2 linked regions of the Paraglaciecola psychrophila 170 genome follow. The protein of the gene in region 2 interacts with the protein of the main gene of each other region in a pairwise test. Links are inferred from orthologs where the notes say so. Each region holds a gene or a part of one and is shown on either strand. Other genes may lie near its edges.

Region 1 (4,052 bases), 1.5 Mb from region 2 along the record:
CGGAATATTGCAGACGTTTCCCTGCCGATATGCCTTTGCAGATCACCGAAGTAGTCGCCGGTAAGCGTGGCAAAAACGCTGATATCAAACGTATCTTACAAAAAGAAGGAGAATTAACCCTAGCTGCCATTCCCAAAGGCAACAGAGTCGTCACCTTAGAAGTCACAGGTGTACCTTGGGACACCCCAAAATTGGCTAAAACCATGCAAAGTTGGCAAATGGACGGACGGGACGTCAGTTTATTAATTGGAGGACCAGAAGGTTTAGCTCCTGAATGTATAAAAATTTCTGAACAAAAGTGGTCATTGTCGAGTCTTACTTTGCCACATCCATTAGTTCGCATAATTGTAGCTGAGAGCCTGTACCGAGCTTGGTCAATTAATAATAACCATCCTTACCATAGAGAATAAAATTGCCTTCACCGCGTATCCTCATTAAAGACCATTCAGCGGAAGCCAACCTTTTTGCTAGGCGAACGTTTATTGGACTATTTGTGGTCATTGTGATGATCGTTATGGTGTTGACAAATTTGTATTATTTACAAATAAGTCGATTCGAGGATTACCAAACACGAGCAGACGGTAACCGCATAAAAGTATTACCAGTAGCGCCTAATCGTGGCTTAATTTATGACCGTAATGGTATATTGCTAGCAGAAAACCGTCCGGTTTTTAGTCTTCAAGTTATTCCAGAGGAAATTGATGATCTAGATTTAACGATTAATGAATTGAGCATTTTATTAGATATTGACGCAGAAGATGTAAGTGATTTTTATCGAGACTTAAAAGGCACTAGACGTTTTAAACCGGTTAATCTGATCAACCGTTTAAAGTCCAAAGAGGTCGCACTTTTTTCTGCACAGCAACATAAATATCCAGGTATATCCATCGAAGCTAGACTCGCTCGTTATTATCCGTATGGCAGTGCCTTGACCCATGTAATAGGTTACGTTGCAAAGATTAACAAAAAAGATTTACAAAAACTCAGTGAAGCTGGATTTGAAGCAAACTATGCTGCCACTTATGACATTGGGAAAAGAGGTGTAGAAAAATATCACGAAGAAAAACTCCATGGGAAAGTCGGATTTCAAGAAGTGGAAGTGAATAATCAAGGTAGAATTATCCGCATATTGGACTTTAATCCACCTGCTCCCGGTCAAGATATCGTCCTAAATATTGATATGACTTTACAACTGGAAGCCGAAAAGGCCTTTGCCGGTAAGAAAGGTTCTGTTGTTGCCATTGACCCCCGAGATGGAGGTGTACTAGCGTTATACAGCAGTCCAAGTTACGACCCGAATCTGTTTGTACATGGCATCAGCAGTAAGAATTACAAAAAATTACTCACCTCAGACCGCCCTTTGTTCAACCGTGCAACGCAGGGGCAATATCCCCCTGCATCAACAGTTAAACCTTTATTAGCATTGACTGGACTTGAAGAGAGAGTCATTACCCCTGAATATCGGATTCATGACTTTGGTAAATATCAATTAAAAAATGTTGAACGTGTTTGGCGAGACCATAATCCATGGGGCCATGGATGGGTAGATGTGACAAAAGCCATCGAAGTTTCCTGTGATATTTTCTTCTATGATTTGGCTTACAAATTAGGTATTGATCGGATCAGCGAAAGCATGAATGAATTTGGGTTTGGTGATTATACCGGTATCGACTTGCATGAAGAAGCCGATGGTATTATGCCGAGCAGAGGCATTGTAAAAGCCTTGTTTAACCGCCCTTGGTATATTGGTGACACCATCAACGTAGGCATAGGACAAAGTTATTGGACAACGACGCCGATTCAACTCACACAGTCAATAGCCAATCTAGTCAACAAAGGTAGGCGTATAATTCCACAAATCATACGCGGTAATATGCAAAAAGATAAAGTCATTTTACAGGCCGTTAAAGAACGGCGCCCCATAGCCATAAAAGACGAACGCAACTGGGATATAGTATTGGATGCTATGTATGGAACAGTAAATCGAAAAGGCTCTGCACGTGAGGCATTTAGAGGGGCTAATTACATATCCGCAGGTAAAACAGGCACTGCCCAATTAGTATCTATTGCCCAAGACGAGAAATATGATGCATCAAAGCTCTCCAAGAAAAACCACGATAACGCTATGTATGTAGGTTATGCCCCCTACGACAAACCACAAATAACAGTCACTGTTGTTTTAGAAAATGCAGGGCACGGCGGTGCTGAAGCAGCACCTATCGCTCGAAAAATAATGGATAATTTCTTTAAAGATCAAACCTTTCCTGAACACAAAGTTATTGAGTATTTAGGACAAGAACCAGAGGAAATAGAGCTATCAAAAGCCGAACTTAAACCCGTCGTGGAGCCCCCTGATGCTGAGAACTAAACTAGCTTCTAACAGTCGTTCCTTTTGGAACAGAATACATTGTGATGGCATGCTGCTATTGGGACTACTCGTGCTAATGGTGGTGGGATTAATCACTATTTACTCTGCAGGAGGACAAGACATAGGCCTTATTCAAAGGCAATTAACACGTCTTGCGCTGGCTCTAGGTGTAATGTTAGTTGTGGCGCAAATCCCTCCAATGGCTTATCAAAAATTATCCGTTTATTTTTATGTCATTGGCATAGGCATGTTAATCGCTGTTTTAGTAGTCGGTGTATCCAGTAAAGGAGCACAGCGTTGGTTAGATTTAGGCGTGTTTCGCTTTCAACCTTCAGAAATCATGAAACTAGCGGTTCCTATGATGGTCGCTTGGTATATCAGTCGATTTAACTTACCACCTAGAACCTGGCATATACTGGTTGGCTTCGCTTTAGTAGCCCTACCCACTTTGTTAATTGCTCGCCAGCCGGATTTGGGCACCTCGCTTCTGATTGCATGCTCAGGCGTTTTTGCGTTGTTTTTAGCTGGCATGAGCTGGCGTTTCATATCATTTGTTGCTGTTGCAACGTCTGCTTTCACGCCTATTATGTGGATATTTTTGATGCAAGATTATCAAAAACAACGGGTGCTTACATTTCTCAATCCGGAATCTGATCCACTAGGTTCAGGCTATCACATCATTCAATCGCAAATCGCTATTGGCTCAGGTGGGGCGCAAGGTAAAGGCTGGCTACAAGGCACCCAATCTCAGTTGGAGTTTTTACCCGAACGCCACACTGATTTTATTTTTGCGGTGTTCAGTGAAGAATTTGGTTTTTGGGGTGTCGTTGGGCTGCTGGCAATCTACGCATTTATTGTTATTAGAGGTATGTTGATAGCTGTGAAGGCCCAAGATGCATTTAGTAAAATTTTAGCAGGTAGCATTACCCTGACCTTTTTTGTTTATGTGTTTGTGAATATGGGCATGGTTTCGGGGATTTTACCCGTAGTGGGTGTACCTTTACCCTTAGTTAGCTATGGCGGTACTTCTATGGTGACTCTGTTAGCAGGTTTTGGTATTTTGATGGCCATCAGTACTCAAAAAAGAATTATGTCCCGAGGGTAACTGTATCTGTAACCTTAAACGTTTAGATTAAACAAAAGACTCAACCTTCAAGGAGAACCATGAAGTTATTTAAATCGTTTTTAGCATTAGGCTTGTATGTCACAAGCTTGAGTATCCAAGCTTCGCCTTTAGAACTGCAAAAGCAGTTTATTGATATGATGGTAGATAAACATCAGTTCGAACGAGAAGTAGTTGAATCGACTTTGAAAAAAGCCATCAAAAACGAGGCCATTTTACAGTCTATTGCTAAGCCATGGGAGGCTAAACCTTGGTATCAGTATTACCCCATATTTCTCACAGAAAAACGCCTCACCAAAGGTTTAGCATTCTGGAGAACTCATCAAAATGCCTTAGCCCGTGCAGAACAAGAAACCGGTGTGCCCGCTGAAATCATTGTAGCAATCATAGGTGTTGAATCTTTTTATGGCACTTACCAAGGTAAATATTCGGTTCTCGATGCGCTGGTCACTTTGGGTTTTCACTATCAGCCAAGGGCTAAGTTTTTTCGAAGCGAATTAGCACAATTATTCTTATTAGCTAAAGAAGAAAACTTTGAGATAACAGAGCTTAAAGGTTCTT
Region 2 (5,492 bases):
ATATAATTGTTTCGATAATTTTGGTTTTCTGTCATTTTATTCAATACATTGCCGGCAGCAAACATGATTCCAAGAGCACTTAGTGCAAGTGCCGCTAGCAAAGTCAGGTAATTCTTTTTATGCTCAGCTCTACGACCTTCGCGCCAAGGCAGTAAATTTATATGTGCCATGGTTGAAAGCTCCTACTGGCTAGACCTGCAGCAATGATAAGTTGTCCAGAGACATGTTCTAAATCTCCTTGATTGACACTATCTGCTATCACCATGTCAGTAAATGGGTTGAAACAAGTTACTTCAATACCTAAATCTGCAGTCAAGTCTTCAGGTAAGGATTTTATGTGGTCACCGCCTCCACATATTAACAAATTGCTGGGGCGAGCTTCGCCAGATACACTAGTATACAATTGTAATGCTCGGTTAATATTCTGTTGTAAGTTAGCTAAGAACATGGGGTAAGCATCTTGTTTCCATGTTTCAGGTAATGTGCCATCTGTTAATTGTTGTTCAATTTGAGAACGTTCTTGACTGTAGAGCATCGTCAAGTCTTGAATCAATGCGTCCATTCCAAAGTTGTGGTCTTTGGTATAAATAACCTTGCCATTTTTAACTGCACACATTTGTAAATGACTGGCGCCGATGTTGATACAGCAAACTGTTTTTTCAGCTTCACTTGGGTAGAAAGAGGCAACAGCTGCACCTAGGGCGTAACTTTCTACATCAACGATTTTGGCTTCGTAACCCACTTCACCCAATAAGGTGATCCTGCGGTCGACTAATTCTTTATGTACCGCACTGAGTAACACTTCGACTTTATTATTCGTGGTTTGGCTGTCACTTATCTCCTCGAAGTCGATGTATACTTCGTTTAATGGATAAGGAATCAAACTATCGGCTTCCAATTCAATTTGGCTTTCCAGTTCGTGATCAGTCTGACCGGGATCCATGTAAACAATCTTATTTAGCACAGTCGAGCCTGATACCGCTATGGCAACTAACTTGTTTTTGCCTTTGAGAGCGAGCTTCACTTTTTTAAGTGCATGGCTAACTGCTTCGAAATCTTTAATTTCACGCTCTGCAAAAGCATTACCTTGAATTGGCTCGCAGGCATAGGCTTGCAAGTTATATTGTTCACCTGACTTTTCGAGTACTACGGCTTTAATAAACCGAGTACCTATATCAAGGCCAATCATTCTTTGTATGTTAGTGCCAAAAAGGCCAAATAATTTTTTCAATTGTTAGACATCCATTTGAATAGGAATAATTCACAGCATCATTATTACGTAATTTTTTGTATTTTATGGTTCTAATAACTGTACATAGGTATAAAATGTAGATCATTTATTAGAAGTTGCCTTGGTATTATCTATCTGTGAAATTACTTAAACCCGCATTAATAGTCATTTTAGTCACATCCTTCGTTGGTACAGCTACCTTATTAGGTACCTATTTTTATATTAAAACTGACTTACCTAACGTCGACGTTCTTAAAGATGTTCGATTACAAACACCGATGCGCATTTTTACTCAAGATGGCAAACTTATCTCCCAGTATGGAGTGAAACGCCGGATCCCACTTACTCTTGAGCAGATTCCGGAACAATTAAAACAAGCTGTTATCGCCACCGAAGACAGCAGATTTTATGACCACCCGGGTATAGATCCTATCGGCATGATGCGCGCTTTAGTTAATTTAGTCGTCACAGGGGAAAAAGGGCAGGGCGGTAGTACCCTAACTATGCAAATGGCCCGAGACTTCTTCCTGACCCGCGAGAAAAAATACATCCGCAAAATACGTGAAATTATCTTAGCTTGGCATATGGAGCAACTATTAAGCAAACAAGAAATATTAGAGCTTTATTTAAATAAAGTAGAACTGGGCCACCGAGCCTTTGGTTTTGGTGCGGCGGCACAAGTCTATTACGGTAAGTCACTGAATGAGCTAACATTAGCACAAATTGCCACTATTGCAGGATTACCTCAGGCACCCTCTGCACTCAATCCTATCAGTAGTCCTGAGCGTTCAATGGTTAGAAGACGTATCGTTTTGTTACGTATGTTGGATGAAGAATACATAACTCAGGCGCAATTTGAGCAAGCTGTTAACGAGCCTGTGACCGCTAAAAAATACGGTGCAGAAATAAACCTAGATGCACCCTACTTGGCAGATATTATTTATAGTGAAATGATCGGGTTGTACGGCAAAGACAAGGCTGAAACGGGTGGCTATCAAATTTACTCTACTGCTTCATCTGATTTGCAAGCCGCGGCGCAACAAGCTGTGCGTAGAAATTTACATGATTACGATGAACGTCATGGTTATCATGGAGTTGTTAAACAACTTTGGGCATCAAATGAAACTGATGATCAAAACGGGCAGCTTTTAGAGTCTGCAAATTCTGAACTCAATAACCCAGCCCCTTGGCCCGAAGAACAAATGTTAAGTTACTTACAAGATGTAAAAACCTTTGAATCAATGCATCCCGCTATCGTTGTTAAAGTAAATGAACAAGACATCATTATTTTTAACCGACAAGGCAAGTACAGTATTATTGATTGGGATGGCTTAGATTGGGCCAGACCATTTATTAATGATGCAAAACAAGGGCAAGATCCCAAAATAGCCAGTGATATAGTGCAAGCTGGGGCACTGATTTTAATTCGACAAAGAGAAGACGATTTGCATTGGCAGCTTGCTCAATATCCGCAAGCAAGTGGTGCCTTTGTAGCACTAGACCCCAAAAACGGGGCGGCGCAAGCTGTGGTGGGGGGATACAGTTTTTATCAAAGCCAATTTAACCGTGCAACTCAAGCCAAAAGGCAAGTTGGTTCGAATATTAAACCTTTTATTTACTCAGCTGCATTAGAAAATGGTTACACCTTGGCAAGTTTGATAAACGACGCACCTATCACGCAATGGCAATCAGGTTCAGGAAATGCGTGGCGTCCTGAGAACTCTCCTGCCGAGTACGATGGCCCAATCCGAATGCGAGTGGCGTTAACTAAATCAAAAAACGTCGTATCAGTACGTCTGCTAAGGGCAGTAGGGCTGGACAATGTTGCTGAACATCTTACCCGCTTTGGTTTTAGTAAAGATGATATCCCTTTAGATGAGACCTTATCTCTAGGTTCTGGCTCCCATACCCCCCTAGAAGTGGCGACCGCTATGGCAGTCATTGCTAATGGTGGCTTCTTAATTCGGCCTCATTTTATTCAACGCATCGAAAATGAGATGGGTGAAGTACTGTGGAAAGCTAATCCAGTCAATGCTTGCAATCCTTGTGTAGCGGAGTCCCAGATTAACCACGTTAATGCAGATCCTGACGATCTTGAAGCACGGTTAGCTGCCGAATTTGGGGTTGCGCAACAGGTTGATGAGCCTGTTAAAAATATTCTCTCTGCTCCTAGGGTTATCAGTGCAGAAAATGCATTCTTGGTTGCAGAAATGATGCGCTCTGCTGTTCAAATTAATGGTGCTTGGGATAATCGTGGTACTGGATGGCGTGCCGCAATGTTGATGGACCGTCGTAGTGACATCGCCGGCAAAACGGGTACCACCAACGATGTGCGTGATACCTGGTTTAGTGGGTTTACACCAGACTTGGTGGCCACTGCATGGGTGGGGTTTGATGATAACAATCGGCGCTTAGGTCGCACCACACAAAATCAAAATTTAGTGAACAAAAACCCCACAAAATTCAACTACATTGGTAACGCACTCATCGGCAGTGAGTCAGGTGCACATGCAGCGCAACCCGCTTGGATAAGGTTTATGCAACATGCATTGGCTGGTAAACCTGAGCATTTATTGCCTATGCCCACAGATTTACTTACTGTGCGCATCGACAAGGGCACCGGCAAACTTACTAATAGAACAGATAAAACATCGATGTTTGAATACTTTACTCAAGGCACCGAGCCACAGAGTTTTGTGGCTGAAGCAGAAATTATTGACTCTGCAGATCAAGGTGAGCAAAGTAAAAAGCAGATTGAAGATATATTTTAAAGAAACAACACGCCTTCACTGGCCTATGTGGTCAGAAAGAACTGAAATAACAATATGAACAAACAGGACAATACGTTAATGGCAAATTCAGCTACAAAAAATGCGCTGTACATTCCTCACTCTGGGCCCTCACTATTAGAAACACCTTTGCTGAATAAAGGTAGCGCATTTAGTTCTGATGAACGCATTACGTTCAATTTAACTGGCCTGATCCCGCCCCGTTACGAGACCATCAAAGAGCAAGTTGACCGAGCTTATATGCAGTATTCCAGCTTTGATGAGCCAATCAATAAGCATATCTATTTGCGTGCTATTCAAGACAATAACGAGACCTTGTATTACCGATTAATTAAAGAACACATCGACGAAATGATGCCCATTATCTATACCCCAACAGTGGGTGATGCCTGTGAGCAGTTTTCGGATATTTACCGTAGTTCTCGTGGATTGTTTATTTCGTATTCTGAACGTCATCAAATGGATGATATTTTGCGTAACGCTACTAAGCGTAAGGTGAAGGTTATCGTTGTGACTGATGGAGAACGTATCTTAGGTTTGGGTGACCAAGGAATAGGCGGTATGGGTATTCCGATTGGTAAGTTATCTTTGTATACCGCCTGTGGTGGTATTAGCCCTGCTTATACCTTGCCCGTTATGTTAGATGTAGGCACCAATAATGAAAAGTTGTTAGCCGACCCTATGTATATGGGGGCGCGCCACAACCGTATTGGTCAAGCAGAGTATGACGAATTTGTAGATATGTTTGTTAAGGCTATTCATCGCAGATGGCCTGAAGTTATGCTGCAATTTGAGGATTTTGCTCAACCTAATGCTATGCCTTTACTCGAACGTTATAGAGACAAAATTTGCTGTTTTAATGACGACATACAAGGCACCGCCGCAGTTGCAGTGGGAACCATATTGGCCGCTTGCAAAAGCAAAAAATCTAAATTGTCTGAACAGAAAGTGGCCTTTGTTGGTTCAGGGTCCGCTGGTTGTGGTATTGCAGAGCAAATTATTCAACAAATGTGTAGAGAAGGAATTTCAGACGCTCAAGCACGAGGTCAAGTATTTATGATCGACCGATTTGGCTTGCTTACCGAAGGCATGCAAGGTCTGCGAGATTTCCAACAACGTCTGGTCCAGCCATCTGATGCAATTAAAGAATGGTCTTATAGTGGTGAGTTTGCGTCACTGCTAGATGTGGTTAATTGTGCTCAACCGGATATTTTAATCGGTGTGTCTGGGCAGGCAGGGCTATTTACGGAACAAGTTATCCGTAGCATGAAAAAACACTGTGAATTACCGATTATTTTCCCCTTAAGTAATCCTTCACGCCAAGTTGAAGCAACACCACAGCAGGTTATTGAATGGACTGATGGCAAGGTCATTGTTGCCACAGGTAGTCCCTTCAATCCTGTTGAATACCAAGGCAAAATCTATCCCATTGCTCAGTGTAATAATAGCTATATCTTCCCCGGTATTGGCTT

The links. The genes of interacting proteins can lie anywhere in the genome.
Region 1: the proteins of C427_RS21245 (region 2) and mrdA interact in binary tests that used the Escherichia coli proteins (3 or more experiments, as listed by UniProt). The link is inferred for Paraglaciecola psychrophila 170 from one-to-one orthologs.

Annotation. Positions count from the first base shown.
Region 1 is NC_020514.1:3,336,845-3,340,896, forward strand. Bases 1-2,890 are described here. They hold mrdA (penicillin-binding protein 2), read left to right. Parts: upstream 1-412; coding sequence 413-2,368; downstream 2,369-2,890. Other genes in these bases: rlmH (23S rRNA (pseudouridine(1915)-N(3))-methyltransferase RlmH), read left to right, coding at 1-410; rodA (rod shape-determining protein RodA), read left to right, coding at 2,355-2,890. In the rest of the region: more of rodA, read left to right, coding at 2,891-3,473; mltB (lytic murein transglycosylase B), read left to right, coding at 3,533-4,052. UniProt on the Escherichia coli protein: Catalyzes cross-linking of the peptidoglycan cell wall. Responsible for the determination of the rod shape of the cell. Is probably required for lateral peptidoglycan synthesis and maintenance of the correct diameter during lateral and centripetal growth.
Region 2 is NC_020514.1:4,847,698-4,853,189, reverse strand. What follows is about bases 1,035-4,202. They hold C427_RS21245 (penicillin-binding protein 1A), read left to right. Parts: upstream 1,035-1,368; coding sequence 1,369-4,002; downstream 4,003-4,202. Other genes in these bases: C427_RS21240 (NAD-dependent malic enzyme), read left to right, coding at 4,081-4,202; pilM (type IV pilus biogenesis protein PilM), read right to left, coding at 1,035-1,231. Outside these bases: C427_RS21255 (PilN domain-containing protein), read right to left, coding at 1-170; more of pilM, read right to left, coding at 158-1,034; more of C427_RS21240, read left to right, coding at 4,203-5,492. UniProt on the Escherichia coli protein: Cell wall formation. Synthesis of cross-linked peptidoglycan from the lipid intermediates.